One region of the Bacteroides faecium genome, then DNA from elsewhere that is predicted to be linked to it. Evidence: riboswitches for the same ligand, from Rfam matches in the RefSeq annotation. Region 1 holds a riboswitch; each other region holds the start of a gene.
The links. Region 1 has a riboswitch for cobalamin ahead of BacF7301_RS22485 (TonB-dependent receptor plug domain-containing protein). Riboswitches for the same ligand answer to the same signal wherever they lie in the genome.
Positions count from the first base shown of each region.

Region 2: it holds a riboswitch for cobalamin, as region 1 does, so the genes downstream of both, BacF7301_RS25525 (PKD-like domain-containing protein) here and BacF7301_RS22485 (TonB-dependent receptor plug domain-containing protein) in region 1, are expected to answer to the same signal.
Region 3: it holds a riboswitch for cobalamin, as region 1 does, so the genes downstream of both, BacF7301_RS25060 (anaerobic ribonucleoside triphosphate reductase) here and BacF7301_RS22485 (TonB-dependent receptor plug domain-containing protein) in region 1, are expected to answer to the same signal.
Region 4: it holds a riboswitch for cobalamin, as region 1 does, so the genes downstream of both, BacF7301_RS25570 (PKD domain-containing protein) here and BacF7301_RS22485 (TonB-dependent receptor plug domain-containing protein) in region 1, are expected to answer to the same signal.

Region 1 covers NZ_CP050831.1:5,912,200-5,920,576, reverse strand. The annotation lists gene BacF7301_RS22490 (YncE family protein) at 1-1,411, opposite strand, end outside; gene BacF7301_RS22485 (TonB-dependent receptor plug domain-containing protein) at 1,427-3,469, opposite strand; cobalamin riboswitch at 3,658-3,866, opposite strand; gene BacF7301_RS22480 (DUF5106 domain-containing protein) at 4,147-5,091, opposite strand; gene phoR (two-component system sensor histidine kinase PhoR) at 5,226-7,007, opposite strand; gene phoB (two-component system response regulator PhoB) at 7,017-7,706, opposite strand; gene BacF7301_RS22465 (hypothetical protein) at 7,948-8,377, shown strand, end outside.
Region 2 covers NZ_CP050831.1:6,712,525-6,720,901, forward strand. The annotation lists gene BacF7301_RS25520 (outer membrane beta-barrel protein) at 1-2,175, opposite strand, end outside; cobalamin riboswitch at 2,915-3,150, shown strand; gene BacF7301_RS25525 (PKD-like domain-containing protein) at 3,313-5,067, shown strand; gene BacF7301_RS25530 (DUF5018 domain-containing protein) at 5,113-6,990, shown strand; gene BacF7301_RS25535 (YncE family protein) at 7,010-8,137, shown strand; gene BacF7301_RS25540 (YncE family protein) at 8,280-8,377, shown strand, end outside.
Region 3 covers NZ_CP050831.1:6,598,564-6,606,940, forward strand. The annotation lists gene BacF7301_RS25045 (GNAT family N-acetyltransferase) at 1-364, opposite strand, end outside; gene BacF7301_RS25050 (hypothetical protein) at 348-536, opposite strand; gene rpiA (ribose 5-phosphate isomerase A) at 747-1,448, shown strand; cobalamin riboswitch at 1,640-1,826, shown strand; gene BacF7301_RS25060 (anaerobic ribonucleoside triphosphate reductase) at 1,957-4,350, shown strand; gene nrdG (anaerobic ribonucleoside-triphosphate reductase activating protein) at 4,472-4,960, shown strand; gene BacF7301_RS25070 (MFS transporter) at 5,158-6,561, shown strand; gene BacF7301_RS25075 (2-aminoethylphosphonate--pyruvate transaminase) at 6,844-7,932, opposite strand; gene phnX (phosphonoacetaldehyde hydrolase) at 8,038-8,377, opposite strand, start outside.
Region 4 covers NZ_CP050831.1:6,723,842-6,732,218, reverse strand. The annotation lists gene BacF7301_RS25585 (Crp/Fnr family transcriptional regulator) at 1-112, opposite strand, end outside; gene BacF7301_RS25580 (MATE family efflux transporter) at 177-1,529, opposite strand; gene BacF7301_RS25575 (DUF2284 domain-containing protein) at 1,616-1,933, opposite strand; cobalamin riboswitch at 2,498-2,707, shown strand; gene BacF7301_RS25570 (PKD domain-containing protein) at 2,928-3,848, shown strand; gene BacF7301_RS25565 (DUF5074 domain-containing protein) at 3,882-5,297, shown strand; gene BacF7301_RS25560 (ABC transporter ATP-binding protein) at 5,365-6,120, opposite strand; gene BacF7301_RS25555 (FecCD family ABC transporter permease) at 6,117-7,133, opposite strand; gene BacF7301_RS25550 (ABC transporter substrate-binding protein) at 7,130-8,269, opposite strand; gene BacF7301_RS25545 (TonB-dependent receptor plug domain-containing protein) at 8,314-8,377, opposite strand, start outside.

The sequences.
Region 1 (8,377 bases):
TGTTGTAAGTGGCATTTCCCCATACCTTGAAATCATATTCCCCTTCGATATTAGGGATTGGTTGAGGAAATCCTACTGTTATTGTTCCACCGAATCCGCCTAATGAGATAACTGATTTTTTCTTTAGCTTTTCTGTGGCACGCTCTAAAACTTGTTCGGCAGTGAAACCTGTCTCATAAGCCGACGTACTCGTATTGATAAACTGTCCGGGAGCTGGCTTATACTCCCATACTTTATTGGCGAAAGCCAATGAATTTTCAGCTTCTTCGGTATTATCATCAATGTCGCTTTGTGAAGCCTTGTCGCTGAATGCAATCGTGTTCGGATTCAGTCCGATATTATTCAGACGGAATTGCAGTTGTCCTTGTTGGTTAAAACAGAGCAAATCTCCGTATATGGTGTAATCATAAGCATTTGTGATATACACGTTACCACTATAAGGATTCACATTGATTCCATAAGGAGTATCGATACTTGTTCCATCCGTGATGAAATTCTCACGAACGGTTTTTCCTGTTTTCAGATTGAATGCCTTGATAGAAGATGTTTGCGTACTATAATTGTAATTGTATAGATAGGCAATCTCTCCGTCAATGGCGAAGTTCTGTACTTTCTCATTGTAATGAGTCACTCCATTTGTCAGGCAGTCTATTTTTGCAAAGTTATAATTTCCTGCTTCTACATCTTCTCCACGGGTTGCTACATAAACGGTTGTTCCATCCGTTCCGGCTACAATCTTGCCCGGATTCGGTCCTACTGTAATTTTATTGATTTCTTTGAATGTGGCGATATCGACCACAGATACAGTATTGTCTACTCCCAGACCGGATGCATAATCCAGTCCGCCGGAATTGGAAACATATAACTTTTCGTTTTGTACACAGATTCCATCGGGATTACGTCCTACGGAAGTGACACCGTCTATGGCGAGGGAAGTTGTATCAATACGTGTCACTGTTCCGTCATAAGAACACACATACGCTTTTTCTTTATGAAAGGCGATGTATCGCGGTTCACGTGAACTTCCGTTTTCGGTCAGCATTTGAATTTGCTTCAAGGAATTTCCTGTACGGAAGTCTATTACTTCCACTGTACTGGAGACATTGACAATGACATATATCTTGCCGCCATAAATGGCTAAATCATTTGCCGTATCTCCCAATCCCCGATGATTGATTGTATTAAAATAGTTGCGCACCATTCTCTGGTTTCCGAAAGAGAAACGCATCAATGAACTGTTATTCTGATTGAATAGTCCTTCACATAACGCATAGAGCTCGGCTGTATCTGTTTCAGTCGGGTCACCTGCAATGTCAGAAGTGAAAGGCTTGTCTTCCATATCATCACAGGCAGTGAATAATAATAGGATGGGCAGGCAGAACCAAAATATATATGTCAATTTCCTTTTCATATCAGTATCCTGCTTTTAATATATTATTTTTAGCGTTGCTCTTACCGAACGTCCCGGCATTGGGAAGTATCGTACAATCTCGTAATTTTTGTCCATCAGGTTCAATACTTCCACACATAGCGAACTTGTAACTTTTCTTATCCGGAAGTCGCGGCTCGCTGAAATACTATGGTCACTGTAACTATCCAGTCGATTTGCTGCGATATTCTGTCCTACTGTATAGCGTTTTCCTGAATAAAGGAATGAGTAAGATATATTTATCCATGGTGTCTCGAGGCCTGCTTGTCCAGAGGCAGAAACACGGGGAGTATAGGCTATCTGATGTTTATAAGTCGATTTATCCTTGTTCGAATTAGGGTCAGTGACATCCAACGCCCGTTGGTATGTATAATTGCCGGACAGGTTGATACGGATTTTCTCCCAAGGCTGGAGAGACAAGTTTCCTGTGGCGTCAATTCCTTTAATCTCCACACTTCCCAAGTTTCTCATGCTCCATATCGCAAGGTTCTTGGTAGGATAAGCAATGATTTTATCCGTTACTTTGTTATAGTATGCATCAACGGTTGCCGAAAGATAAGGAATGAATGTACATACATTCTTGCTATAAGTCAGACCGATATTATATTGCTTTGCATTTTCAGGTTTCAGTTTGGTGTTTCCCACTTCCTGATAATATAAGTCATTGAAACTTGGCAGGCGGAAGATGTCCTTATAGAAGGCACGGATACGGAACTCTTCGCTACGGAAAGGCTTGAATGAAGCGCTGATATAAGGCGTCAATTTGCGGTGATTGCCGGCACTTCCGCCTTCCTTTACATCTTCGTTGATGATAGTCGCCAAAGCGGATGCGGAGATTGTGAGCCAATCATTCACGTATTTTCCTGCAAAAGCTGTCAGCCATGAATAGCGGGTGGGTTGCGCAAAATTAGTAAGATTAGTATCCATTGTATTGATACTCCCATCCGTCGAAAGGGAAAATGAAAGATTGCTCAATAATCTGTATAATACCGATGCGGAGAGATAGTACTCCTGTTGGTAATAACTGTTTTCCGTTTTTCCTAAAGAGTTTTTGGTGTCGGGGTCCAGGTAACGCTGATAGCTCCAGTTCCATTTGGCGGAAGTCTGCAATACCCATTGTTGGCTGAACTCTTTCTTGTATTGGCTTTGTACAAATGTATTCTTGTCCCACAGGTGTTGTGAGGAATAGTCGTTATAAAGTGTAGTAGCTTTCGGTAATCCTCGGGAAGATTGGAAGTAATAGGCTTTCAATCGCCATTGTTCTTTGTCGGAGAAGTTGCCGTAAAGTCCGGCCTCGGTACGGAAAGTCTGTACGTCGGTATTCTTTCTTTTCTCCCGTGACGTCAGGTCACCCTCTGCATTTCCGTAGTGCAGGGTATATGGATACTGTCCGTCTGAAGACATCCATTCGGCATTGGCTGTGACTGTCCACTTAGAATTGAGTTGTTGCTCTAACAGAACCGATGGGTTGACCAGTCCCCATGAGCCGGTCTTGAAAGCCGCGCTGATATTCGTACGTTTCCCTTTTTTGAAACGGGGAGTAAGTGTCTGTATATTCAGTATTCCTGCCGAAGCGAAGAAACGTGCCGGCTGGAAGATATTATCAGTCTGACCGTTGCTAAGTGATAACTGGTCTACATTATCGAGCGAGAAACGACCGATGTCAATCTGTCCTGTCTGGCAGTCGGTTACGGTGATTCCGTCATAACCCACGGCTGTGTGTTGTGCGCCCAAGCTGCGTATGGATACGGTTTTCAGTCCGCCGATGCCACCGTAATCTTTCACGGTTACTCCGGCAAAATGCTTCACGGCGTCAGAAACTTGCAGGGCATGCAGGTTTTTTAGTGCATCTTTGGAAAGTACTTGTAGCGGAGCGGTAGAACGTATCTCTCGTGTTTGGTAAATATCGGAAACTGTAATTTCGGGGATGGAGTATGTATGTGCTGTATCTACTTTTTGCTGTTGTGCGAAAAGTGTCGGGAATAAAAGCTGGCAGCAGATTACTGCACAGATACTCTTGTATAGCCTTATATGTCTCATCCTTATCCTACTACTGGTCTATTTTTTCACTTTTAAAAGTGTCCGGGCGAAATCCCTTCGACCGGACACGCATAAATAAACTTGGCAGAGTTTATTAATTAAAACACACTTTCTCTGAATCAGAGTGATGAATGAAATGATAGACGGATTGTCCGGTTCATTAGACTCAACGCTTTTTCCTCGAAAGCAGTGAAATTGGGTGCACGGCAGGTCTTCTGACTCGTTCCTGTTGCGGGCGCCTTCCCAGAAGTTTCTTTCCAGTGGCTAAAAGTAGGTTGCTCGCAACACATTTATAGAACTTACAGCAGCGGGACTGTTCAGGATTTACACCTGATTCCCTTTTAATCGCTTTCCTCGTATGTTTTGAGGTCTGCGAACCAATGCGCGACAAAGATAGGGAGTTTATTTGGCTTTTGCAAAGGGGGCGTTCTTTTTCTTTCGTCTTGATACGAAAGAAAAAGAACCAAAAAGAAAGAATCAAGGCTGCGTTTTTTCAGCTACTCCGGTGTTTTCTCCGGCTAAAGGGCAGAAACTCGCTACGCTCAAACAGTCTGCCCTTCTTAACGCCGAAGAAAACACCTGCGCTTGACGCTGAAAAAACGAGGCCGGGAGACCATGCGGCGTGGGCACGTGTGTGGGTGGTGTGGTGTGGGCGGTGTGGGTGACGTGGGAGATGCTTATTGTTCGCCTTTCATTAGCAGGTATTCTTCGATGGTTTGCGCGGGAGCATCTTTCAGAAGTACTGTCTTATCCTTGTTCAGAAGGTAGAGGGTAGGGACGGCTTTCAAGTCATACAGTTGTTGTTCCTTGATAGCGAAGGTCTTGTCATATCCGTTAATCCATTCCTTCGGGAATTCATTCAGATGTTTCCGCCATTCGTCCAGTTCTTCGTCGGGGTAGATAGAGAGGATGGTCAACTTCTTTTGAGATAGAAGCTGATTGATGATAGGGGCGTTTTTTAATGCTTCGATTGTTTCCGTGCAGGCATGGCATCCCGGGTTATTGATAAATAATAAGGTATAGTCCGATTTCTGTTGATAAAGAGAGCCTTGCGCACCGGAAGCTAATGTATAGTTAAAATTCAGAGCTTTGGTTCCGATACGGTTTTTCTGAGCCAGTTCACGACGGGCTTTCGGACGTACCTTTTCTATTTCTTCCAGTACGGGAGAAGCTAGCATGGCATCCAGTACAGGGATATAAAACTCTTCGTTACGCATCGGAGAGTTAGGGTCGTACAGATATTTGTCTGCCAAGTCGGTGATGTAAGTGAATACTTTCTTATCCACATTTGTCCGTTCGATTGTTTTCCGTATAGCTTGCTGTGCAGTTTCCAATGGAACATGGTTCAGTATATCACAATAGTCCGCCCAAGCTTGTTCGGTCACTTCGGGGTGATGGATATAATTGGTATCGGCAAAGTTTACGTTATCCCAATAATGCTTGACGAGGAAATCCGCCCGTAAATCCGGGGCTGTCAGCATCGGCGGGATGGTTGGTAATGTGAAAGTCTTGATAGTATCCTGTGCTACTTCGGTTTTGTTTAAGCCGGAAGCATTGCCGTTTTTGCAGGCACAAAGACAAAGGAGACATACAACAGGAAGAATATTTAGATTCGTTTTCATAATTGGCTATTATTATAATTGAACTTCTATGAATTACATAGAAGACAAAGATAATGCCTTTTCATTTTATACAAAGAATTTTTCTTCCTTTTCTTCTTTGTCTTCTTTTAAAAGAACCTTGCTTCTTGAAAATCTTATTTCTCCTTTGCCAATGTAAAGACAAACTCCAGTCCGCCGCCCTGATTATTTTTGGCAGAGATGATGCCGCCATGGATAATCACTGCATTCTTCACGATAGCCAGTCCCAGACCCGTTCCGCCTAATTTCCGCGAACGGCCTTTGTCTACACGATAGAAACGCTCGAAGAGACGGTTCAGATGTTCGGGGGATACGCCTACTCCCGTATCGGCAAAACTGAAATAATAGAAACTCTCGTCTTCACGGAAACAATTGATATTAATCTGGATATTCGTTCCGGCATATGCGATGGCATTATCCATCAGATTGCGGAAGATGGAATAAATCAGGGAATAATTTCCTTTGACCTGTATGCTCTTCTTTAAAGAATTAACCACCGTGATATGCTTCTCGTCCAGTTCCAGTGAAACTTCGTTGATGATATTTCCTACCAGTACACTGATATCCACCCGTTCCATGTCAATCATGTTGGCAGCCTCATCCATGCGGGTAAGTACGGAAATATCACGCAACAAGCGGCTCAACCGATTGCTTTGCGCATAGCAGCGTTCGAGGAATACATTAATCTTCTCTCGCGGTATATTCTCGTTATTGACGATAGTCTCCAAATACCCTTGAATACTGCTGACAGGCGTTTTCAGCTCATGCGCGATGTTCTGTGTCAACTGCCGTTTCAGATTCACTTGTTCCTCTTCCTGGGTGACATCATTGATTGAAATCTCAAAGCTTGCATCCTGGAAGATGATACATTCAACGATAAACGTGCGTCCGTTCTTGTTGATGGTGATAGACATTCGCTTTTCGTCTTTCCCTCTTGAACGCTGTTGCTGGTTCTTATTAATAAAATGTATAATCTCTTTCAGTTCGCTGATGGCAAAGACCTCTTCCGTAGTTTCCAGGTTAGAGTCCGAAATCAGGTTGCTGTATTGGGTAAAGAGATTGTTGACAAGAATCTCCTTTTTGTCTTTCGTAAATACTCCCAATCCTTCGTGAGAAATCTGAAGATGGGTAATCAGCTTCTCGCGTTCGATGTAGAGAGCTTCTTTCGTCTCGTGCAGCCGCTTGTAGATTTGGATGATATGCTGCGATATTTCTCCCAGTTCATTGTGCGGGAAAGCCGATTGCATCGCCATCTCGATAGGCTCGTTCCGGTCGGCACGCATGGCAAACTCGCGGAGCTGGCTGATAGAAGTCCCCAGTTTGTTCGTGAATTTGTAGAAGATAATCATTAGCAGCAAAGTTACGATTACGGTGAACCATAAATAATGCGGGTCTGCCTGCAGATTGTTGATAAGGCTGACATTATATGGTAATGCCGAGCGGAGAATATAATCCTTATAACGTGTAGCCGAATAAAAATAAGGAACTCCTGTCGTTTCCGAAGTACGGCGCACGTCATATCCGTTTCCGTGTTTCAGTGCCTTTTGTACTTCCGGACGGTTCAGATGGTTTTCCATCTGCTCGTCGTGGTTCGGATAACTGTCGTAAACCACATTTCCATCCAGGTCGATAAGCGTTACACGCAAGTCTTCCAGAATATGATTATTGATATAATCGTTGATAATTCCGTTGTCAAGCGGTTGCTCATCCAGCCGTTCGTAGAGCCGGCTGTTGTAATCCTGCAGTTTGGTATTCAGCAGTTCTACTTTATACTCCCGTTCGCGTTGGTACTGGTACGCGATGAAACAGACAACGAATACCAGGAACAACGAAATAACCGAAAGGAAAAGCTTCCGGCTGAAAGAAAGAAAATGTCTTTGAGTTACAGGCAGGTTCATGATAAATAGTTATTCAGCTTCAAAACAGTATCCGTATCCGAGACGTGTGACAATGCATTTGCCGTACACTCCTATCTTTTTGCGCAAACGGGTGATGTTTACGTCGATAGTACGGTCCAGCACATACACTTCGTCGCTCCAGATACGTGCCAGAATATCTTCACGTGAGAATACACGCCCTTTATTCTGTACCAGCAGAAGCAAGATTTCAAATTCTTTTTTGGTCAATGACACTTCTTCGTCGTCGATACTCGCTTTCTTCTTGGTGATGTCGATGACAAGTGTCTGGTAAGTAAGCCGTTCGGGCGCTCTTTCCGTTTCCGTCGTTGCCGTACGTCTCAATACGGCTTTCACACGGGCTATGACTTCGCGCAGGGAGAAAGGCTTCGAGATATAATCGTCCGCGCCCAGGTTGAATCCTGTTACGGTATCGTTTTCAGTATCTTTTGCTGTGATGAAGATGATAGGCACTTTGGCTGTTTTCTTATCTTTTTTCAGCATGTTCGCCATTTTGAATCCGGAGATTTCTCCCATCATCACATCGAGGAGAATTAAATGGTAGCTGCTGATGTCCATCTTCAGTGCTTCTTCGGCAGAGTTTGCGGTATCTACCTCATAACCTTCGTTCTCAAGATTGAATTTCAGAATCTCGCAGAGGTCTTCTTCATCGTCGACAACTAAAATACGGGTTTCGTTCATAAGATGTATTTATTAATGTGATATGACAAAGTTACGTTTTTATTTTATTCGATGCAAAGATGAGAAGACTTTGTTACGGTCAGATGAAACAGATGTTACAATCGCGTTACATTCCTTGATTTATGGGAATTGATACGGAATATGGAAGTTTTTATGGATTGTAAGAGGAAAAAACGTCTGCTATTTGTTATCTTTGTTAGCGAGATAGGATAGAAATGTTTGATAATAGAAACTACAAACGATGATAAAAATTGACTTGAAACGGCATAAGCGCGAAGTGATAGGTGCGGTTATCGTACTGCTGCTCCTGCTTGGCGGTGTGTCCGTCTTTAAATATACCTCTTTTAATACCGGCTTTGAGATAGCAGACGATTTGGGCGGAAACATCTTTCCCTCGGCTATTCTGTCCGTAGCCACTACCGATGCGCAAGTTATCATACCTTCGGATTCCACTTATCTGGGAAATCCGAAATCATGTATTGCCATCCGGCTGAAATCAAAGACCGCATACAGCCGTGTACGCATTGAAGTGGCCGAAACGCCTTTCTTCTCCCGCTCCGTATCTGAGTTCGTCTTGAACAAGCCGCGTACGGAATATACGATTTATCCGGATATTATATGGAATTACGAAGCATTGAAGAATAACGCGCAAGCCGAGCCGGTAAGCGTTG
Region 2 (8,377 bases), 800 kb from region 1:
ATTACCGTTGATATTGATAGGATACGTTTCCCGCCCACCGCTCTGTACATCATAGAGCATCACTTGCGTCACACTGTTCTGCTCCATCTGCCATCCCGCATTAGCCGACATGCCTTTGGAAGGATACTGAAAGCTCAAACGGATATTGTGAATAAACATCTGCTTCAAGTCCGGGTTTCCACGAGTGATGTACAACGGATTACTATTATCCGTCAGCGGCATCAAGTCCGACAAGGAAGGCTGCCGCGTCCTTCCGTCATAACTTAGGTTGACACGCATTTTCTCCTTTTTCTGCCACCCCACCCAGAGCATAGGTTGATAGTCAATGATATTCATCGCAGTATCTGCGTGAAGCGTCCCTACTTTCCGGTCAATGGTACGTTTTTGTGGAGTGACACCCAGCGATGCATTAAACATCCAGACATCATCCGAATAATTGAATCCCACATTCAAGTCGTGTCCGTTGCTACGGCTATGACTCCGGTTGCTCAAACTATCCACATATCCGGTTTCATAACCGGAAGGCAATTCACCGAAAACATCTGAATGGAGCAATGAAGACAAATCATAAGTAGAACGATTGTCCCGTTCATACCGGGTACTCCAATTATATGCCGCCCGGAAATGTATCTTCTTGCCGATAGGCTGGGTGAAGCTTACCCCTACCCGCCACGAATTATTCCGTTGGGGAGAATCCAGATACTGATTCCGATAAAGCACCGAATCATTTCCATGCTTGTCCTTCAGCTTGAAATACGTAGTCTGTGACAGTGAAAAACTTTCATTATCTCCCCACGATTCAGAATTCATAATATTCAATCCCAAGGTTGTTCCTTTCTCATTCAGACGGCGCATAATCCCTACCGCCCAACTGGCATTATTGGATTTCCCATCCGAGAGCGAGCGGTTCTCACTACGGTTCACCTTTATATCTTCGGGGATAGATTCAAAATCATCGAACATCCTTTCATGATTCACACTGGGCGGAGCGTCAAAAGAAGCACTCTGACTGGAACTTTCATTCTGATTAGGAGAGGATCCGAAGTTTACGTTGAAATGGAGCTGTGTACGTTTATCCAATTCTCCAAATCCCATAAGACTTGAATTTATCGACCGGCTTTTAGAGTTGTTCTCATTGGCAGACGCGGAATACTGATTACCTGTTTTCAAATACTGTTCCTGATACATGGAAGTAACATTCCCATTCCGGTTGAAATCATAATTCACATTTCCGTTCAGTGTGAACTTCTTACCGAATTTATACGTCGCATTCATCCCGACGGTATTACTTATATTATCCTTATATGTACTGTTCTGATAACGATTGGTAGAACGTGCGATAAAAGAAAGGTTCTGTCCGTCCTTGCTAAAATAGTTCACCTGTCCCTCCAAATCCTTTTTCTTATTATTGCCATACCCTACTGTCGCATTTGTCAGCCAAGTCTTGTTCAGTTCATCCTTGGTTTGCAGATCGAGCACATATTTCTTTTCTCCCGAACTGATGCCCGTAAATTCTTCCTCTTTTGATTTCTTGTCGTACACCTTCAGCTTACTAATCAAGTTTGCCGGCAGATTCTCGAGCGCTGTCTTTTTATCTCCGGAGAAGAAGGACTCCCCATTAACATTGATTTCGCTGATAGGCTGACCGTTGTAAGTCAACGAATTATCTTTCTTATTATACTCCAGTCCCGGCACACGCTTTACCAAATCTTCCAGATAAGCCCCTTCGGGAGTCTTATAGGCAGCAGCGTTGATAACGGTCGTATCCCCTTCCATCACCACTTCCTTCAATTTCCCCGTAATCGTCACTTCATCAATCCGGATATCCTCATCCTTGAGCACCACCGTGCCGACATTCACCGATGCGGAATCACCCAGCGCACGATACACCGACTGCATCCCCATAAAAGAAACCTTCATCAAATATTGCTTTTTCTTCTGCGACTGATAATTGAGAGTAAACCGACCATTTCGGTCGCTCGTCGCACCTTTCACAAACGAAGAGTCATTCTTCTCCAGGATAACGATGCTTGCAGAAGGCAAGGGCTGCTTCTTATTACCACCGGTTTCCATCGCCTGCACTTTTCCCCGAACAGTTCTCACCTGCTGGGCATATGAAACTGTATGCACAGAAAGCAGCAGTAAAAGTAATCCCACCAACTTACAAACATTCATATCATATAGTAGTTAAGTCCTAAATTCAATTTATTTCAAAAACCGGACAAAGTTAATAAAAGAGTCCCGAAATGTTATGATAAATCTGAAAAAAAGAATGGTAGCATCCCTATATTAAAAAAAGAACAGTCTGATATCTGTTTCTTACGGAAATTCCACTCATAAACAGAATAATATGCAAATAGATGAAAGAATAAGAACTACAAAGAATCAGAAAGAAAGAGATATACGTCTAAAACCATCAGGTTTAATAAAAAAAAGAAGAAAACACAAACATACATCACATCAAACATACTATTCTACATACAATTTATCAAATATAAAACAACAACAAAGCAAAAGCAACCAGCATAAAAGAGCCTTATCCGACAGTCAAAACAGGCTCATTTTCATGCAACGAAACCTTCCTTTTAAGGCATCGCCCCGTTCCTTTAAAAGAAACACTGGTTTCCTTTAAAAGGAAACTCATCATACTCACCGACCAAGCAAACATTTATAATATTCAAAAACGTATGCTTATTCTTCCCATATACACTTTCAAGGAGATATTTCGCATATTCATGCAGAAGAGAATACAATTTTCTTCCTAAAATAGACTTTTATCTTTCAGTTATCTACAAGAAAATCTTAAAAACAGAACATTTTTCACTTTGTTACTATCTAAATATCTTTGACACATATTAAATTGAAATAAAAAAATCAGCAAACAAAAGACATTATATGTAAAAAATATGCCTATCTTTGTCGTCATGAATTTGGTTCTTCTATGCATTACATTCCTTGTGGATGTCACGATATAGAAGATTAAAAGGGAATACCGTGTGAATCGGTAACAGTATCCGCTGCTGTATTTTCCCGTACTGCTGTTGAAAAGCAGTACAGTTTGTAGTAATTTGTCACTGGGATTTTTTCACTGGGAAGGCACTACAAATAAAGGGAATAAGTCAGAAGACCTACCTTTTTCGATTGAATTTTACTCCTGCGGCATACGGGAAGCAGTTCGAAGTTTTATTCTCAACAACACATATCGTGTGCGGTTGAGAAGATTCCTTTCATGACTACACTTGCCGGAGATATCTGCCGCTCCATGTAAAATTCATTATCACTCTTGTTTATAACCCAATTAAAAAGAGACTTATGATGAATGAATTTTGGAGAACAATCGCTAAGTTACTAATGCTATGCTGCATCGCCGCTCTTGCTTCTTGCGGAAATGACCGCAATCTCGGAGAAGACGAAGGAGTTATCACTCCGGGCGGAGACGGAAAGAACCCACCTGTCATTACTTTCGACAATGGTACCGGTATTTATACTGTGAAAATACTAAAGGATATCACTATTACCCCTGTTGTGGATAACGCCACCGATCCCGTATATACATGGAAGGACGAGAAAGGCAAGATTGTCAGTACAGACGCCTCATTCACTTATTCATCGCCGGCAGACGGGGAAAAGTTCTTCACTTTCAGGGTAGACGCGAAAAACGGAAGTGCCCAGGAAGAACTCCGGATAGACGTTATGGACAAGATGATTCCGTCAGTATCGTTAATCCAGTATTATTCTACGTATGTAGGAGAAAGTGTTACTATCAAGTCAGCCGTAAACTTCACGGAAGGCAGCACCTATAAGTGGACGAATGAAGAAGGCGCTATCATAGGTGATAAAGAAGAGTACACATTCGTGGCGACACAAGAAGGCTCGTTTAATATAACTCTTACAGTAACGAATGAAGACGGCCCCGGGAAAGCAACAACGACCATACGGGTAGCACCCGAAAGAAAGCTCAATATTACTTTTGAGAACGAACGTCAAACTGTACCCGCAGGACGCGCCGCCTGTGTAGCTCCTATTATTACGGACAACACAGAGAATACCACTTACGCATGGGAAGTGAACGGAGAACCATACCTGAACGAAACAAAACCAACCTTTACTTTTACACCACCGGCAGCAGGAGAATACAAAGTGAAAGTAACGGGAACAGACGGCGATGTTTCAGCAGAGGCTGCACAAACCATAGAATGCCTGCAATCGGACGAAACAGCCCGTTACCGTGCTCCGCAAGCCGGAAGTTCGAGCAGCAAAGTAACGGTATATAATCTTCTGCCTGCACCCGGACAGTTCGTACAACAAATAAGCGGAAAGACGGAAGCAGAAGCATGCCGTTATGCCGAAACCCGGATGAACGAAGTAGACAATTATGTCTCATTGGGAGCATGGGGTGGATACATCGTTGTAGGGTTCGATCATAGCGTTTATAATGCCAGCGCTAGCGACAACAACCAATACGACTTCTCAATCATAGGCAATGCTTTCAACGGAAGTTCCGAGCCGGGGATAGTCTACGTGATGCAGGATGAAAACGGAAACGGACTGCCGGACGACACATGGTATGAACTGAAAGGCTGCGAAACAGGCAAATCTACCACTTGGCAGAATTATTCCGTCACCTACTACCGCCCCCCTACCTACAATATGCCCGTACAGTGGATAGACAACCGTGGCAATACAGGAACTACAGATTTGAGACCGGCTTTCCCCGGTTGGCTGAAGGGAGACTCTTATGAACTGCGCGGCACCCGGATTAAAGAAAGAACCTTCCTCAATAATAATGGAATCTGGAGTAACGAATCTTACGAGTGGGGATATGCCGACAACTACGGTGAAGACTTCCTCTCTGACGGAGATAACCACGATGCCAATGCCATAGGAAATGGTTTCAAGATAAAGAATGCCATATATCCTGACGGAACTCCTGTCAATCTGCGTTATATAGACTTTATAAAAGTACAGACAGGCGTCCAGTCTCAAGCGGGAGTTCTCGGTGAAGTATCTACCGAAGTTTACGGCTTCCGGGATATACAAATGGAAAAGGCTCCCGGACAACTCTAAACTTATTTTCAGTACACAATTTAAATAACAATAAAGAATTTGATTATGACAAAGAACAAAATTTGGAAAATGCTTCTGACGATATTTTTCGTCGGGTTCCTGACTGCGTGCGGTGACGACGATAACCCGATTACCGGCGTAGACAACAACCCGTTTACCGGCGTAGACAACAATATTCTTTCTTTCTCGCTGTCTCTTGGAGAAAACACGTGGCAAGCCGCCATAGTAGACGATAAAGTCATCCTGTCCGCCCCTCAGGGAACGGAGCTTAACGGTGCAACCGCACATTACACTATCAGCGAGCAGGCAAGTATCACCCCCGACCCGGCAGGCATCAGCGCATGGAACGAAGAACAGCAACTGACGGTGACTTCCTATAACGGGACTTCACGCACTTACAAATATACGGTTCGCCATACTGACGTTAGTGAAGCCGCCAGTTTCGTTTTAAATTCTCAAGCTGAAGTGGATGCGTTTGCCAAAAGTAACATTACTATTATAGAAGGTAGTATCTCCATCGCGACAGCTCAAAAAGCGGAAGACCCCGTCAAGAATCTGGACGGTCTGTCCGCACTGACAGAGGTACTGGACGATATCAATATCGGCGGATACTACCAAGGAGAAAACCTGAACGGTCTTGCCAATCTGAAAAAAGCAGGAAACCTGACTATCACTTCACGCAATACCGATAACGAAACACTAACAGACATCACCTTACCCTCATTAGTTTCTGTTCGCAAGAATCTTACAATTAGCGAAAGCAAGTACTATAAAAAGATAGCTTTTCCCCATTTGGAAACCGTAAGCGGAAACTTTACCGTTAACGCCTCGGCTATGGAGCAGTTTAATGTAAACTCCCTTAAGAGAGTAGATGGCGATAATGGCTTTACGATCATTGGAGGTGTCATGACTCAATTAGAGCTACCAGCATTGGAAGTAGTGAATAAATCTCTTTATATCAGAGGTGAGAAGAGTACGAATGAACTGCTGACAATCAATTTACCTCTGTTAACCACGTGTGCCTTACTTAGTATAGAGAATGCCGTTAAGCTGGAAAACCTGAAGATTCCGGTATTGAAGAATCTAACCACCGGACTTACTCTAAGCGGATGTAGTGTTTTTAGTGATGAAAGTCTCAAAAACACCCTCAACAATATTGAGAGCATCGCAGGAACATTGGCACTCAATGGCACCGGAGTTTTTGATTTAAACCTGCAAGGGAAAAAGGTGGGGAAAGTACAGATAGGAGCCGATGACTCAACCAAAGAATTTATCATAACGGGAGATGAGCCCTTCGGCAGTATTACTTTTACGTCGAAGAATATGAATCCACCCACACTGAAAGGATTTACGACTGTGGAAGATTATAATTTAGGAACCAATATAGAAAGCAATTTAATCATTAAAGATGTAAAACGTATCAATGGAAAGCTATGGGTATCATACCCTTCAATGGGAACAGCTACCAATATATTACATGATATTCATTTACCAACTTTGGAATATGTCGGAAACATTGATATAAGTTCTTTAGGAGTAGATGTTGTGTCAGACGAATTAGATGCACCCAATTTACAAACCATAGGAAGTGGTGGCATTTACTTAAATGTCCATAATGAACAACCCGATTTTTCATTCATTAAAATGAAAAATATTGAAAAGATTGAGGGACAATTGTATATTAAAGCCAGAAGCTCAAATAAATCTCAAATAAATAAGTTAGACATAAAAGAGATTTTCCCAAAACTGAAAGAATTAACCAATGTCTATATTTGGGGATTTCCTAAACTCTATGATTATAGCTCATTCAAAGAATTTATAGACAATGGCATGATAACTACATGGAAGGTTACATACTGTGGTTATAAACCGACTTTACAACAAATGAAAGATTCACCGACTGGTGATTTCACCAATAATTAATCATTAAATAATTCACAAAATGAAAAAGAAGTATCTTTTTTATGCAGCCTTTGCATTGACATTCGTGCTGGGCAGTTGTAGTGATGAAATGTTCGACAATGCCGGACAAGTAAATGAACCTTCTTCACAAAACACACGTGCAGTAGGCAATGCGAGTTGGACGAAAGCATACGTGTTATGCGAAGGTACCTGGAAACAGAATCCGCCATCTTTGCCAGGAAAGCTGATAACGTATGATAACAACTGGGTAGGAACTGACACATTAGAAGTCGGAGATACAGGCAATGATCTCATTCAATATGGTTCTAAATTATATTGTGCTGTCAGCGGCCATGACTTAACAGCTGACAATGGAGGGATCTGGGTACTCAATGCCGCCACAGGAGTACCATATACCACCACAATGAAACAATATGACGACCCAAAGAATGGACACAATGCTATGCCACGTCGTCTTGCTGCTTATGGAGGAGAAGTATACATCACGCTTTATTCAGGAGCTGTGATAGCTATTGATACTCTCGATTATGAAATAACAAAGTCTATAGAATTAGATGCCACTTATTCCGAAGGTATATGCATTGCTTATGATACTGTATATGTCTGCAATTCAGGTAATGCAGGAGACTTATATGCCGGACAAGGTACTAGTATCTCAAAGCTTCCACTTGACCTTAGGTCAGAAACACAGATTACCGTCCCCACCAATCCAAAATTGATAGCACAAGCTCCGAACGGAACTCTCTATTTCAATTCTTTGGGTAACTATACAACAGAGAAATCTGCATTGTATAAATTAGAAGGAGAAAGTTATTCTCTTCCCGCTGTAGCAAATCTAGTAGATGCATTTAAAATAGGCAATAACGCTATTTATACTACATACGTAGACTGGTATGACCCAAGCTATGAAATGCCAACTACTTTACAAAAAGTATCATTCAGTGGAGTTGCTACACCATTTACTACAGATATTCCTGATCTGATGCTTGGTTATAGCGTTTCTGTAAACCCATTTAACGGAGATGTCTGCTTCGGACAAAGCGGAGAAGATCTATATGTTTACGATTCTGACGGAGCACCTATACGCGTAGATACCCCTATAAAGACTGGCACAGGTAATCCTAATAGTGTAGTATTCGTTAAATAACTTTTCCAGTCAAAACTGAAAAGTTCCAATCAATCTCATTCACCTCTCTCCGAAACTTCTTCGCGAGGGAGGTGAATCTTCTTATTTTTTCCTACTTTTGTCTCCCGATAAAAAGAGATATATTGTTGATAAGTACAACCGCATGAAGATAAAGACTCAAATAATCATTCCCCTCTTTCTCCTATTCCTTGCCGTAGCATCGTGCATGGACTACGAACCACCCCTAAAAACGCCTACTTT
Region 3 (8,377 bases), 690 kb from region 1:
CTTTATCCACGGCAAGTCTTCCTATTTTTGCTGCTGGATACATCTTTTGGTTTAAAAATCGTTCCCAAAAATCAAACTCAATTTTATCTCTACAACCTTCCATCTCATCAGCAAAATCCTGGCGATCTGATATCTTTAACAAATCATTGGCAAGGCTGTAATAAGCTATTATCCGATTTTCAGTTTCCAGCAACGTTGTCGTATAGCGAAGATACTTTAAGTATATTTTCGAATCAGCAAATAAAAAATCGTTCAAATCGGTATTCCCGCAATTGAACGACTTAAACTCATAATCTGTATTTAAGTGGGTTACTGTTACTTTTCCCTGTTTCAGCAACTCCCAAAAGTCAATAGAATGTTCCACCAGAAATCGATACTAACAAATTATAACTTTTTTCCATCTCTCTGATTTCCTTTTTCTTTGCAGCCTTTTCTTCGGGCGTAAGCTTCTTGGTAAGAGATTCCAAAAGTTCTTTTCTAAATCTTTTAGCATCCTCACCTTTTATAGTAGGAGTATTTTGAATCGGACGTGCCATTATTTGATTATCAGTATATTTATCTTATTGATGCTACAAATATACACACATACAATCACACATACAAACAGAGCATCATTAAATCCACCTTAAGCTATAACTATTTAACGAATCAGACCATTAATCCGTTAATTAGTTAACACATTAACAAATAAACAAACCTATCCGTTCAACCGTTATATATATTAGAGAAATATAAAACGCAAACCTATGGACTGGGAAAATTATCTGATAAAGCAGCTTCAATGGTCGGACACCATTATCAACCGTGAAGCGAAAGAACACGTAGCCCGCGAGATTGCCGCAATAGCCAAAAACGGGGAAACCATCGGAGCCGGTTCCGGCTCCACCGTCTACCTGACACTGTTCGAACTGGCACGGCGGATTCGCGAAGAGCACCTGCATATCGAAGTTATCCCCGCTTCCAAAGAAATCTCCATGACCTGCATACAGCTAGGTATCCCCCAAACCACCCTCTGGAACAAACGTCCCGACTGGACTTTCGACGGAGCGGACGAAGTAGACCCGCAGCAGAACCTGATAAAAGGTCGTGGCGGAGCCATGTTCAAAGAGAAACTGCTCATCCGGAGCAGCCGTAAGACATTCATCATCATCGACCCCGGCAAACGGGTCGACCGGCTGGGAAGCAAATTCCCCGTTCCCGTGGAAATCTTTCCCGATTCACTGGCTTATGCAGAAAGCGAACTGCAACGCTTAGGCGCATCGGAAATCATTCTCCGTCCCGCCCACGGAAAGGACGGGCCAATCTTTACAGAAAACGGAAACTTCATCCTCGACACCCGCTTCAGCTCCATTGACGATTCCCTCGAAGAACGGCTGAAGAAAATCACCGGCGTCATAGAAAGCGGACTGTTCATAGGTTATGACATTGAGGTTATCGTGGCGAAATAAAAATCGCCTACCAGCCACCCATCTAAAAAACAGAGTTTTTTTAGTCCTTTCCTTAAGAGCAAAATAGAGAACTTCCCACAAAAGTATTTTCTTAAAAGTTTTCCGTTTTGGAAAACTTTCTGTATCAGAGAGAAAGAAAAGTTTCCCAAAATTTAATGTTAAAAGCTAACCGGGGTATTGGATTATCTTCTATCTTTGTACCCGTTTTCGGAGCTAAAAAGAGGTTTAGTCAATGAGGGAACGCTGTGCAAATCGGCGACAGTACCCGCTGCTGTAATTCTCTGTGAATCCGCACACTATGTCACTGCACCGGTAGGTGTGGGAAGGCGCTGCGAGGGAGAGATAAGTCAGAAGACCTGCCGGAAAGAATTGAAAACTGAGAATTGAGAATTAAAAAAATAAAGACTGGTTATACTAAACGCCTGCATGATTATTGGATTCTCTTTCTTCATTTTTCAATTTTTAATTTTCAATTATTAATTTATTAAAGCTTTCGGGAGTTAAAGTTATGAACTACGCGGAAATTTGTATCATCAAACGTGATGGTAAAAGAGAAGATTTCTCTATCAGTAAGATTAAGAATGCAATCAGCAAGGCATTCAGTGCAACGGGGATTCAGGATGAACAGCAGTTGGTGGCTGACATCACGATGAATGTAATCAGCCAGTTTGCCACTCCTACGATTACCGTAGAGGAGATTCAGGATTTAGTGGAAAAGGCATTGATGAAGGTGCGGCCGGAAGTAGCGAAGAAGTACATCATCTATCGCGAATGGCGGAATACGGAACGGGACAAGAAAACCCAGATGAAGCACGTGATGGACGGTATCGTTGCCATTGACAAGAACGACGTCAACCTGAGCAACGCTAACATGAGCAGTCACACCCCTGCCGGACAGATGATGACTTTCGCATCTGAAGTAACCAAAGATTATACTTATAAATATCTGTTGCCGAAGCGTTTTGCCGAAGCGCACCAGTTGGGCGACATTCATATCCATGACTTGGATTATTATCCGACCAAGACGACGACTTGCATCCAATATGACATGGACGACCTCTTTGAACGCGGCTTCCGCACAAAGAACGGCAGCATCCGTACCCCGCAAAGTATTCAGAGCTACGCAACGTTGGCGACTATCATTTTCCAGACCAACCAGAACGAGCAGCACGGCGGACAAGCGATTCCTGCTTTCGACTTCTTCATGGCGAAAGGGGTGGCTAAGTCTTTCCGTAAGCACCTGGCTTCGTTCATCAATTTCTATGTGGCGATGGAGAACGGCAGTCAGGCGGATGAGAAGGCAATCCGCACGTTGATTAAGGAGTATCTGCCGTCTATCAAGTCTACCGAAGCGGAACGCGAAACGCTGCGCATCGCGTTGATAGCCCTGCAAATCATTATAGATAAGGAACACCTGGCACGCATCACGGAGAAGGCATACCAGCAGACCCGCAAGGACACACACCAGGCGATGGAAGGATTTATCCACAACCTGAACACTATGCACTCACGCGGCGGTAACCAGGTGGTGTTCAGTTCTATCAATTACGGTACGGACACTTCTGCCGAAGGCCGTATGGTGATTGAAGAATTGCTGAAAGCTACCATCGAGGGCTTGGGTACCCGGGGCGAGGTTCCTGTATTCCCGATTCAGATTTTCAAGGTGAAAGACGGGGTGTCTTACTCGGAAAAGGATTTTGAGAAAGCGATGAAAGCGGAGAATATAGAGGACGCGATGAAAGACAGTTACGAAGCTCTGAACTTTGACTTGTTGCTGAAGGCTTGCCAGACTACTGCAAAAGCGTTGTTCCCGAACTTCATGTTCCTCGATACGCCTTTCAACACGAACGAGAAATGGAAAGCGGACGACCCGAAACGTTATATCTACGAATTGGCAACAATGGGCTGCCGTACACGTGTGTTTGAAAATGTGGCGGGAGAAAAATCGTCTTTGGGACGCGGTAATCTTTCTTTCACCACGCTGAACATGCCGAGACTGGCTATCGAAGCCCGTATCAAGGCGGAGAACCTGATAGAAGACGAACGCAACACGGATGCTATCGAGCAGAAAGCAAAAGAGATTTTCATCGAATCCGTACACAATATGGCTGCTTTGGTAGCCGACCAGCTTTACGAACGTTACCAATACCAACGCACGGCACTGGCACGCCAGTTCCCATTCATGATGGCAAACAACGTGTGGAAAGGCGGTGCAGAGCTGAATCCGAACGAGCAGGTAGGCGATGTATTGCGCAGCGGTACGTTGGGTATCGGGTTTATCGGCGGACACAATGCAATGGTAGCTCTTTACGGTAAAGGGCACGGTCACAGCCAGAAGGCATGGGACACGCTGTATGAAGCCGTGATGGAAATGAATAAGGTAGTGGACGAATACAAGGAGAAATATAACTTGAATTATTCGGTACTGGCTACTCCTGCCGAGGGACTTTCTGGACGTTTCACGAAGATGGACCGCCGGAAATATGGAAAAATCCCCGGAGTGACAGACCGTGATTATTATGTGAACTCATTCCACGTAGACGTGAAAGAGCCTATCAGCATCGTCGAGAAAATCAAGCGGGAAGCTCCTTTCCACGCCATCACCCGTGGCGGACATATCACGTATGTGGAACTGGACGGGGAAGCGCAGAAGAATGTGCGTGCCATCGCCAAAATCGTGAAAGTGATGCATGACGAGGGAATCGGCTACGGCTCTATCAACCATCCGGTAGATACTTGTCACAACTGCGGTTACAAAGGGGTGATTTTCGACAAATGCCCTGTCTGCCAAAGTGAAAGCATTCTCCGTATGCGCCGCATCACCGGTTATCTGACGGGCGACCTGAGCTCTTGGAACTCTGCCAAACGGGCAGAAGAGAAAGACCGCGTAAAGCACTTGTAGAAGTTGAGAGTGGAGAAGGGAGAGTTGAGAGTTAAGGTAGAATCAGAGATGATGGTACCCTATTTCGAGCTTCAACTCTTCCTTCTCTTTTTTAATTTATAGTTTCTTATTCTAATTTGCAATGACAACTCTCAACTCTCAACTCTCAACTCTCAACTTATTAGGGACTTATCCCGAAACGATAGTGGACGGTGCAGGTATTCGGTATTCTATTTACCTTGCCGGATGCTCTCATCACTGCCACGGTTGCCACAACCCGGAAAGTTGGAATCCGAAGGCGGGGGAACCGTTGACGGAAGAGAAGGTTTCATCTATCATTAGGGAGATTCAGGCGAATCCGTTGCTGGATGGGGTGACTTTCTCCGGTGGGGACCCTTTTTTTCATCCGGAAGCGTTTCTGTTGCTCGCCAAGCGGGTGAAAGAAGAGACGGGGATGAACGTGTGGTGCTACACCGGTTATACGTATGAGGAGATTCAGGCGGAACCGCGGTTGAAGGCTGTTCTTCCTTACATTGATGTGTTGGTGGACGGACGTTTCGAGCAGTCGCTCTTTTCTCCTTATCTGGAATTTCGTGGCAGCAGCAATCAGCGGATTCTGAAATTAAAGTAATTCCGAAGTTGAGGTAAATCTGAGCTGAGGTAAGGATATCCCCCAGCACTAAAAAAACTTATTTTTCAAAGGAAACAAAAACACCTGTACGATTGTTTTGTTTACTTTTACAGAAAGAAGATAGTTCTGCAAGAAAATATAAATTCTATAAAAAGAAAAAATTCACAAGAAGGAAAATTCTACAAGAATAAGTTTTTATGGTACAAACAATAAATACTGCTCATATATCTGACGAATCCGACGGATTGCCGATGCCCAAACGAATTTGGGCGGTGGTATCCGTCGGATTCGCTCTTTGCATGTCGGTGCTGGACATCAATATAGTTAATATCGTATTGCCTACGCTTTCGCACGACTTCGGAACGACGCCTGCCGTGACTACGTGGATTATCAATGGGTATCAGTTGGCAATTGTCATTTCTCTGTTGTCCTTTTCCGCTTTGGGCGAAATAATAGGTTATCGGAAAGTCTTTCTTTCGGGCATCGGGTTGTTTTGTATCACTTCGCTGATTTGCGCGCTGTCCGATTCGTTTTGGACGCTGACGGTGGCACGTATTTTCCAAGGGTTCAGCGCTTCTGCCATTACGAGTGTGAATACGGCGCAGTTGAGGTATATCTATCCGAAAAGCCAGATTGGACGGGGGATGGGGATTAATGCGATGGTGGTGGCCATATCGGCGGCAGCCGGGCCTTCCGTGGCTAGTGGTATTCTTTCCATTGCCAGTTGGCATTGGTTGTTTGCCATTAACGTTCCGTTAGGAATCACGGCATTAGTTTTGGGTATCAAGCATTTACCAAAGCAGGAAGAATTGTCGAAACGGAAATTCGACTATATTAGTGCCATAGCGAATGCGATAACTTTCGGGTTACTGATTTATACATTGGACGGATTCGCGCATCATGAGAAGATGGATTTTCTTGTCGTTCAGTTGGTGGTGTTGGCGGTAGTCGGGACGTACTATGTACGCCGGCAATTGACTCAGACAACTCCGCTCCTGCCGCTCGACTTGCTGCGGATACCGATTTTCCGGTTGTCTATTCTGACTTCTATTTGTTCGTTTATTGCGCAAATGTCGGCGATGGTGTCTCTGCCGTTTTTCCTTCAGAATACGTTGGGGCACAGTGAGGTGATGACCGGGTTACTGCTTACTCCGTGGCCGTTGGCTACGCTTGTCACGGCACCGCTGGCGGGGTATCTCGTCGAGCGTATCCATCCGGGGATATTAGGCAGTATCGGAATGGTGCTGTTTGCCGTCGGGCTTTTCTCGCTTTCGAGCTTGACTGCCGAGTCGTCCGATATTAGTATTATTCTGAGGTTGATGTTATGCGGGGCGGGATTCGGGTTGTTTCAAACACCGAATAACAGTACAATTATCTCGTCAGCCCCGACACAACGTTCGGGCGGAGCAAGCGGAATGTTAGGGATGGCACGTCTCTTGGGGCAGACTACGGGAACGACGTTGGTGGCTTTGCTTTTCAGTTTTGTCACGCACGACCGGAGTACGGCTGTCTGTCTGATGGTGGGAAGCGGGTTTGCAGTTGTGGCGGCTATTGTCAGCAGCTTGAGGTTGTCACAGCCTTCTACGCTCAAAAGTAAATAAAGAGGAAGCCCCGAAAGACTGGAGTAACTCGTATTCCTTATCTTTCAGGGCTTAAAAACATACTACACATTATTATTTGACAGGGGAATTACTTTATTCCGTCTATTTTATTCAATTTACTTCATTCAATTTACTTCATTCCATCTGCTTTATTCCATCTGTTTCATTCAACTGACTTCATTCAACTGACTTTATTCTATCAATTCCTTTCAATCAACTTCATTTGATTTGTTTCATTTGATTCTGTTTCATTCAGTCAGCTTTCTATTCCATCTCAGCTTTTTAATATTCCGTTTCACGGATTACCTCTACCAGGCGACGGAAATCTTCGGGATGCACATCGCCGATATTTCCAATGCGGAAGGTATCTGCCTTCGAAATCTTTCCCGGATAGATAACGAATCCTTTGCTCTTCAATGCATAATAGAAAGCCCTGAAGTCAAATTCTTTATGCGGATAGAGGAAAGAAGTTATGATGGGCGATTGGATGCCATCTTCGAGCAACGTCTCGAATCCGAGGGAACGCATACCTTCTACCAGTACGCGGTGATTTTCGCAATAACGGCGGCTACGCGCTTCTACTCCACCCTCTTCGAGCAGTTCCGTCAATGCCTGTTTGAAAGCACGGACAACGTGAGTAGGCGAAGTGAAACGCCATTTGCCATGCCCTTTTTCCATCGTTTCCCATTGGTCGTAGATGTCCAGGGAAAGAGAACGGGCAACGCCTTTGCAACGCATCAGTTCCGAACGGCGAGCGATGATAAATCCGAAGCCCGGCACGCCTTGGATACATTTGTTAGAGCTACTAATCAAAAAGTCGATGCCAAGTTCGTTCACGTCCAGGGGGATGCCGCCGAAGCTGCTCATACAGTCAACTATCAGTTTTTTGCCATGCATTTTGACGATGTGAGCGAGTTCTTTGATGGGGTTCAGAATCCCGGTAGTGGTTTCACAATGCACAAAGGCAACGTGGGTGACATCGGAATTGTTGCTCAAGTAGTCGTCAACGTATTCTACGGATACTTGCTCTGTTTCTTCAAAGGCGAGCATATCATAGTCGAGGTGATAATATTCGGCGATATTGCCCATGCGGTCGCCGTAGGCTCCGTTGCTACAAATCAAAAGTTTGTCTTTCGGGGTGATGGTTGCGCCCAGAACGGCTTCTACGCAGTATGTGCCGCTTCCTTGCAGAAGGACAGAGGTGTATTCTTCTGTGTTTTTAGTGGCGATGCCTACCAGGTCTTTGCGAAGTTCCTGAACGATGCCGAGGTTATAGTCTTCGTCCCATGTGCACCAGTCGGTCATCATGGCTTCTTTTACGGTTTCTGAGGTGGTGAGGGGGCCGGGAGTTAATAATAAATATGGTTTCATAATCATGTATTCTTTTAAAATGGATATTAATTTTCAGAAGTTATATATAAAGAGGTTATATAAAAGCTATATAAGCACTTATATAGGCGATTATATAAAGGAATGTCATTTCCCAGCATTAAGCGTTTCAATCAATGCGGGAAGCTCTTCAATGCTGCGTATCACGTAAGAAGCGCCTGCGGCAAGCATACGTTCGCTGACCTCTGCGATGCGGGCTTCCAGTTCGGCGGCGGACATGGCTTTGGATTCTTCTTCGGTAAGCGCCATTTCGTTACTGCCGAGGACAACGCCTACACTGCAAACTTTCGCGTTCACTCCTTCTTTGATATCTGCTATCGTATCGCCTATTTTCACTACCGCGTCAAGACTGGGGACAGACAGTTTTATCAAGTTCTCGAAAATCATGTAAGGAGCAGGACGTCCGGCAGGGAGCAGGTTCGGAGTG
Region 4 (8,377 bases), 810 kb from region 1:
TTCCTGTTCTTATGAAATAAAGGTTGTTGTTCTTTGTTCCTTCGCGGACTATTAATTCCCTTTTTTTGAAATGTACTTCTTCCATACAGTCCAGTAAAGTCTGTATATCGATTTCTTATACTTTATACTTGCCGCAAAGTTTCTCAATGAATGCATCCATGCAGCAAAGATACTCATCATTGGCGGACAATGAAATGATCTTTTAGATAAATTCCGATAATATAAAGTGTTGTCAGTAACTCGGCTAGCGGAACGGCGAGCCAAATGCCCTTCACGCCAAGAAGCGGTGGTAGAGCAAAGAACCCGATTAGCATAAAGACGATTCCTCGGAGAAGGGTAATGATAGTAGCCCTCTGTCCCCGTTCGATGCTTTGATAATAACCGATTCCTATCATATTCGCTGCAAAGAAAATAAATCCGATGCTGAAATAAGGAATACCGTTCACTGCGATATCAAATGCCGGATAGCTACGGTCGATGAATAATGCGACAATTTCCTGGCGGCATAGAGCGGTGATAACGAGGAAGCTGATTCCGCAGATTAGAGCTGTTCGGAGGGCAAGATGAAAAGCTTTCCTGACACGTCCGGGTTGTCCGGCTCCGAAATTATAGCTGATAATCGGTTGGGCGGATTGCGCAATGGCATTGTAGACCATGAAGATGATAGGGAAGAAGTAGCAGGCAATGCTGAATGCGGCTACTCCGTCTTCTCCGAGATGACGGATGAAAACGTAGTTTCCCAGAAACATCATACAGGCGATAGATGCCTCGCTGATGAAAGCGGAAGTTCCTAACTTTATCATATAGCTGACGTTACGCAATGTCAGCATCAGACTTTTTAGACTTAACTTGATGCGGTACAGACTGATAGTACGGGAGAACCGGGCAAGGTAAACCACTGTCATAAGTCCCCCTACTACTGTTCCCAAGCTGGTGGCAAAGGCGGCTCCCATCATTCCCCAGCCAAACTCGAAAATGAAAATATAGTCTAATATGATATTGAGCATTGCTGCTACGGCATTGCACATCATGGCATAATTGGGCGAACCGTCCAGGCGGATAAAGAACATACCTGTGCTCAATAACTCGTAAAACACAAGGAAAGGCAGATACCATAACATATATTTTATCACAAGCGGCAGCAGTTTTTCCGAACTGCCGAGAAATCGTCCCAAGGGTTCCACAAAGTAGAAGCACAAAGCCGACATAATCAGTATAATGAGTGCGGAGAAAACAAGTGCCTGAGTGATATTAATACTTGCTGCCTTCCGTTTGCCTTGCGATAAATGAATGGAAGCAACTACCGAGCCGCCGATTCCGAACATCAACCCGACACCGGCGGCAATCATAAAAAGTGGTGCTGTGATATTGACGGCTGCCAGTGCGTCACTACCAATCCCTTTTCCCACAAATATCCCGTCCGTAATGACGAATATAGCGGAGAAAACCATTCCGAGGACTGTAGGTATCAGTAATTTACGGAATAACGTGGAGATGTCCATACTGCCGAAATCTATACTATCTTTCATAACTTTCTATCTTTTTTTATTAAAGCGGGTACAAAGGTAGAGGTATGGAAGGAGATAAAAATTACCATTTGGTAAATTCTGCCTGGTCAGTTGGATTCCAATAAAAAATCATCCGTCCGCTTACGTTCCGTTTTCATCCGCCTGTTGCCGTAAGAAATGCTATCCGTGATTTTATCCGGATATAAAGGAGTGATTTTGGTTCCGATAATTAGAGCCAGTTCATGTTGCGAAAGATATTGGTCTACGTCAAAGGCGAAAGGTGGGCATGCCCAACAAGTATTATAACACCCGCACTGCCGGCAAAAGCTAATAAACTTCTCGGCATCCCGAGGGGAATATGATGTCGTTATTCTGGATAACCATTTGAAACACTTTGTTTCTCGGTGTGAAACGAAGTGTTTCACTGCTTGAGACGGAGTGTTCCACACCGAGAAACGAATAGTTTCATTAGAAGGAACATTTTTTGAAACAAATCGCTTACAAGTGAAGTTGTTGTCCTTTATCCGTAAACCCTTTATTCATCGAAGAAATAGCGAAAAGATGGTGGGGAGGATAGCAAGATTGAGAATAAATGTCCAGTGGGGAAATGTATTCGATTTCTGTAAAGATTCAGTATCGTATCGAAATGAGTATGCCCATAGCAGAGGATACGGAAGGTGAAATGGGAATTTTTAGGCACAGATGAGTAAAAACAGTTATTACGATATGGTTGGCAGGTCTTCTGACTTCCTGGTACTTCCCCAACCTTTTTCTATCGCAATCGGTTAGTGGCAAAAGTTAAATACCTAGAAGTTGAATGGAACTTCACGGCTTCGGAACTATCTGGAATTTTCACTTGGTTTCCTTTTAATTCAGACGGTTGATATGATGGCTATCTGAAGCCAATTAGGGGATGAATATAGCGAAATAATGGATAAAGCAAATATTTAGTTTATGTTTTATTTAATACATATGTTATTTTGTATATCTTTGTGCCCGGAAATTTTGGTGTCACTCTTCCGATGCTACGGAAGGAGTGGTGAAAAGGGAATCAGGTGCAAATCTTGAACAGACCCGCTGCTGTAAGCTCCGCTACAGTTTTCCTGCAATACTCAATCCACTGTCTCTATAATGGGGGACGGGAAGGGCGTCAGGAGAATGGAGTAAGTCAGAAGACCTGCCAAAATGGAATTTTTGTGGCTTTCCGGGAGTAAAGTTCCAAAAATGCAATTTATTTCCAGTAGAAATCAGGTATAAAACTGTTAGAGATTGCTATGTCGCTATTTCTATGATATTGCGTGCTGTATCAGCATGTAATCTTTTTGTATTTGAATGAATCAGATTGAGTTTAAAACGAATAAAATGAAAAGAAAGAATGTGAAACTTTTAGTAGCCTTCTCATGGGCTATGATGGGTGGAATGGCGTTGACTGCCTGTTCCGGTAATGACAGGGATTATGAATCTCCGGATGTATATTCTCCGTATGTGACTAAAGTATTGGATTTTTGTCCGGCACCGGGGCAGTTTACTAATTCAATTCCTGTATGGAAAGAAGGAGATACGCAGGAAGCAATGAATCAAAAAGCTCTCCATGCTATTGGAAATAATAAAAAGGGAATGGTGTCATTAGGTAGCTTTGGGGGATATATTGTTGTCGGTTTCGACCATACAATTGAGAATGTATCCGGTCAGCGTGATTTCCGTGTATTGGGTAATGCATTTTATGCAAACGATAATCCCAATCCTAATCCTCCCGGTAAAGGGGGAAGTGCTGAACCTGGGATAGTAATGGTGGCCTACGATGAAAATAAGAATGGGAAACCGGATGATGATGAGTGGTATGAGTTGGCTGGTAGTGAATATTATAAACCGACCACTAAAAAAAAGTATGAGATAACTTATTATAAACCAGACGAAAATACACCAGATAAAGAATATATCCGATGGACAGATAACTACACTGGGAGTGGTTATATAGAACGAATCAGTTATCATGCAGATGCACTCTATTATCCACAATGGACTGAAAGTGAAACTCTGACTTTTAAGGGAACATTATTACCTGATAATGGAGTAAATGAAGGAGAAAAATATAGTGAAGGGAATCCTTATTGGGTGCTTTATGCCTATGAGTGGGGATATGCCGACAATGTCTTGAACACAGAAGAAGGCAGTACATTTGATATTGATTGGGCGGTAGATTCGGATGGAAATAAAGTCGATTTGCCGGGAGTTGATTTTGTGAAAATATATACAGGTGTCAGGCAGACCTGTGGGTGGTTTGGAGATACATCCACTGAAGTCTGTGGGGTAGAAGATTTGCATTTGTTAAATAAATGATTTTATAACTTGAAATAATCAAAAGAGAATTTTATGAAAAAGTATTTCGTGTGGTTGGTAGTCGCCTTGTGTGTCGGTCTCGTTTCATGTTCTGATGAAAATGATAATAATGGAGGTAAAATATTAGAGGATGACACTCCCTCCGCTTTAGTGCCTTCAAATGGATTTTATGTTGCAAATGAAGATTGGTATGGACACGACAATGGGACTGTTAACTATTTTAAGAATGACGGTACGATAGTTTATCGCGCTTATCGTGCAGTAAATGGAGAAAATGAAACTTTTGGAGCAACTACTCAGTTTGCTACTATATGGGGAGATAATGCTTATTTTGTCTCTAAGCAGGGAAATCGTTTGGTGGTTGCCGATGCTAAGACTTTGAAAAAGAAGACTGTGTTTACTAACTTGGGGGGAGATGGACGTTCATTTCTGGGTATCAATGACAAACTGGGATATATTGGCTATAATGGCGGTGTCCGTAAGTTCGACATTGAGAATCTTACATTGGGCGACCCTGTTGAAGGAATCACTGGACAGATAGGGTCGATGTGCTATGCAGGTTCGTATGTATTTGTGTTGTCAGCGCCTTCAGTCTATATTGTAGAACCTGAAACGGGAACAATCAAACAAACACTGAATGGTTCTTTTTGTACATTAGCTCGTAGTAAAGACGGTAATGTATGGATTGCAACTTCTGCCAACCTGATTAAAATAAATCCGGAGACTTTGGAGCAGGAAGAAATTGCTTATCCGGACAATATGACAATCTCTGTTTCGTGGGGTTCATGGAATGCCGGAAGTCTTTGTGCAAGTACCCAGAAGAATGTATTATATTGGACGAAGGGAGCTAATGTTATAAAGTATGATATTGACAGTGGGACTGCTAATACAAGTTTTTATGTATTGGGCAAAGATGATGAAGATAAGCAATTGGCATTTTATGGCGCAGGTGTACGGGTAGACCCTATCTCTGATAATTTAGTACTGACAGTAAAAAGAAGCGGTTGGGGAAATAGCGGAAGTTTTAACTGGGTACATATTGTTAAAGCTGATGGTAATGTTGATAAAGTGATAGTTGTGAAAGGTGATAATGGTAGTGCCGACGGTTATGCCGGTGCAGGAGATGAAAATTATTATTGGTTTCCGGCCATGCCTTTCTTTGAAGATGCCAACTTACCTGAAATCTTAGTGAATCAGATTCGTTTGATCCCGGGAGAAACGAAAGCTGTGGATTTGAATCAGAAGATTGTAGATGCGGATAATATGTCTACAGCTATTATTCGTGAAGTTGAATTTGCGGAAAATGATCTTGTCTCTTACACATATGAAAAAGGAATTCTTACTGTGGCTGCGAAAACTGTAGAAGGAAGCACACTGTGTAAAGTCGTTGCTATATCTAATGGTAAACGCGTAGAAAAGACAGTACGTGTGGATGTTGTAATTGGTTGACTGTAATAAAATTTATTTTCAATAGTTAATGAAAGCTTGTTGGTTCACTAAGAAACCGACAAGCTTTTTATCTTATCCGTACCCTCATCTCCTGAGCATCGAATGTGATAGACTCATTTCTGAATAGTCTTTCTATATGACCGCTGGCTACCATTTCCCGGGCAGGCAGACTATATAATTGCGGATTGTCTATCAGCATGATAAAGTCGCAAAGTGACAAGGCGATATCCAAATCATGTGTAGAGAAGATGATACATTTTCCTTTTTCCTGTGCCAGTCTTTTAAGAAGCAGGCAGAGTTCGTAGCGATTGGGTAAATCCAGAAAAGCAGTCGGTTCGTCAAGCAGAATGACGGGAGTATCTTGTGCGAGTGCGCGGGCTATCATGATGCGCTGACATTCGCCGTCGGACATCTTATCCATTGTCTTCTCTGCATAGTCTGTCATGCCTACCAGCCGCATGGCTTCGGCTACCCGTTCTTTGTCTTCCGTTTGCAGTTGTCCTATCCAGTTTGTATATGGAGCACGTCCCAGTGCGACAACATCTTCGCAACGGAGGTTGGCGATACGCACCTTGTCGGTAGTTACGAAACTGATATTCCGGGCAAGCCTTTCCGGTTTCAGCAAAGCGATGTTCTCTCCTTGAAGGATGATCTCTCCTGTCTGCGTTTTTTCAAGTCCCATTATGGCACGTAGAAGGGTGCTTTTGCCGGTTCCGTTGCGTCCCAGTAAGGCGATGAGTTGTCCACCGGAGACTTGGGCAGAAACCTTATCCAACAATACGCGTTGGCCATATCCTAGTGTTAATTCCTTGAGTTGAATCATTTTATTATACGCAAGTTTTTAGCTATTACCCATAAGATGACCGGAACACCCAGCAAGGCGGTGATACAATTGACCGGCAATGTGAATTTCTTTGCAATGATGTCGCAGAGCAGCATACTGATGAGCCCTGTCAGTATTGTGCCGGGGACTAATAATCGGTGGTCGGCATTATTGAACAGCAGCCGCGTGATGTGTGGCACAGCCAGTCCGATAAAACCTACGGGGCCGCAGAAAGCTGTGACTGTTCCTGTCAGCAGGGCGGTAGAGAGGAAGATAAGCGTGCGTGAACGTTTGATGTTCATTCCCATTGTACGTGCATAGCTTTCACCCAACAGCAATAGGTTCAACGGTTTGATGCAGGCTACCGAGATTAACAGACCTATCAGTAATACCGGTATCATAATCCATAACTGATTTGTTGTGATATGCCCGAGAGAGCCCATTGACCATAGTGTGAACATTTTCAATTGCTCGGCAGAGCTTAAATATTGTAATATCTGGATAATGGCACCTGCCACATAACCAATCATTACTCCCATAATCAGGACACCCAGAATATTTTTCACTTTCCGGCTGATGATAGCTACTCCCAGTAGGATAACGGCGGTTCCTAGCCAGCCGGAACCAACGATGCCCATAGATTGCAGGAAAGGAAAGTCTGACCACCCGAGCAACGGAGCTCCCAGGATGAACAAAGCTACTCCCAGTCCCGCACCGGAACTTACTCCTAGCAGATAAGGGTCTGCCAACGGATTCTGGAAAACGGTCTGCATCTGTAATCCGCTTACGGAAAGGGCTATGCCTATCAGCGAAGCGACCACTACCCGTATGAAACGGATGGAAAGGAGAATGTTACGCGTCATTTCGTCACATTCGCCCCCGGTGAGTACCGCCCATATTTTGGAAATCGGGATATACGTGTCTCCGGTAGCCATATCTGCCAGTAGCAGCAGTATGGCTGCTATTCCTAATATGCTGAATAGTAAAACGGTATGTCTGCGGGACTGTTTCATTCCAGATGACGGTAATAATAAGGTGAATCGGATACTAATTCGGGATGAAAAATATGAATCAGGTCACGCAATACAACGTCGGGGCGTACTACTGCCGATTCCCAATAGTCATTGCCACCGGTAGCAGTCAGCCGCAAATTATTGTTATAGACGGTTTTCTCGCGTACGGCTTTGGCGTCGCTGAATTTGGAATTGATTGTTTTCAATTCATCCAGTGTGGCAGCCGAGCCTACGTTAATCCAATAGTCGGCTTTCTGTATCAGCCCGTAAGCAGTTTCGAGTCCGATAGGGGTAGAGCTGTTGGCGGTATTTTCTTTGTAGATATAGTCGGCTCCGGCGTCGGCAACCAGTTGTGCCATATAACTTTTCGTGGAAGGCATTACCCAACTGTCGTTCCAGGGAGTATTGAACATTACCGTGGGACGTTCTTCCGAGGATTTCGTGAGGGCTTTTAATGCCAGATAGCGTTCCGGTATTTCCCGGAATATTTCGATTCCCTTTTCCCGGCTGTCCGTCAGTTCGGATAATACGACCAGCCATTCCGCTTTGCCCAGTGGCGATTCTTCCAGATATTCGCCCATATATATATAAGGAATAGCGAGCTCTTTCAACTTGTCCGTCACGGCGGTCTGAGCGTCTCCGATACCATACAACAGTACGACGTCCGGTTTCAATCCGAGCAATAGTTCGTAGTTCATTTCGGGACCCATATCCTTGATTGAATCTTTGTGTGAAAGGACATAAGGATTCGACACATAATTAATGCCGGATACTCCGACAATGCGGTCTACCTGTCCCAGTGCGTCGAGCATGGCAATGTAGGAAGAAGACATACATACGATACGCTGTGCTCCGGCAGGAATGACGGGACCGGTAAATCCGGCAGGCGCCTGTTCGCCGTTGCGTGAAACGAAATAGGACATTTCTACATTTTCAGCTCCCTGCCACGGGTTGAAAACACGTATCAGGGTACTGGCTGCGTTGTCTGCTCCCACTATCTTGAATCCGGAAGCATATTCGGGAGTATATACGTCCTGTTTGAATGCTTCCAGAGATGTCTTTTTGTTGGATATGCAACTTGCCAGAAAGAAGAGGCATAGCAGTGAAAGAACCGGAAAAGCAGATTTAATCTTCATAATCATCTATTATTTTAATACTTAATACTTCAATAATTTATATCTTACTTCTTTTTCCCCCAGTGCGGGTTAATCCCGATAGTCAGACTATAATTCCTTCCCGGCATC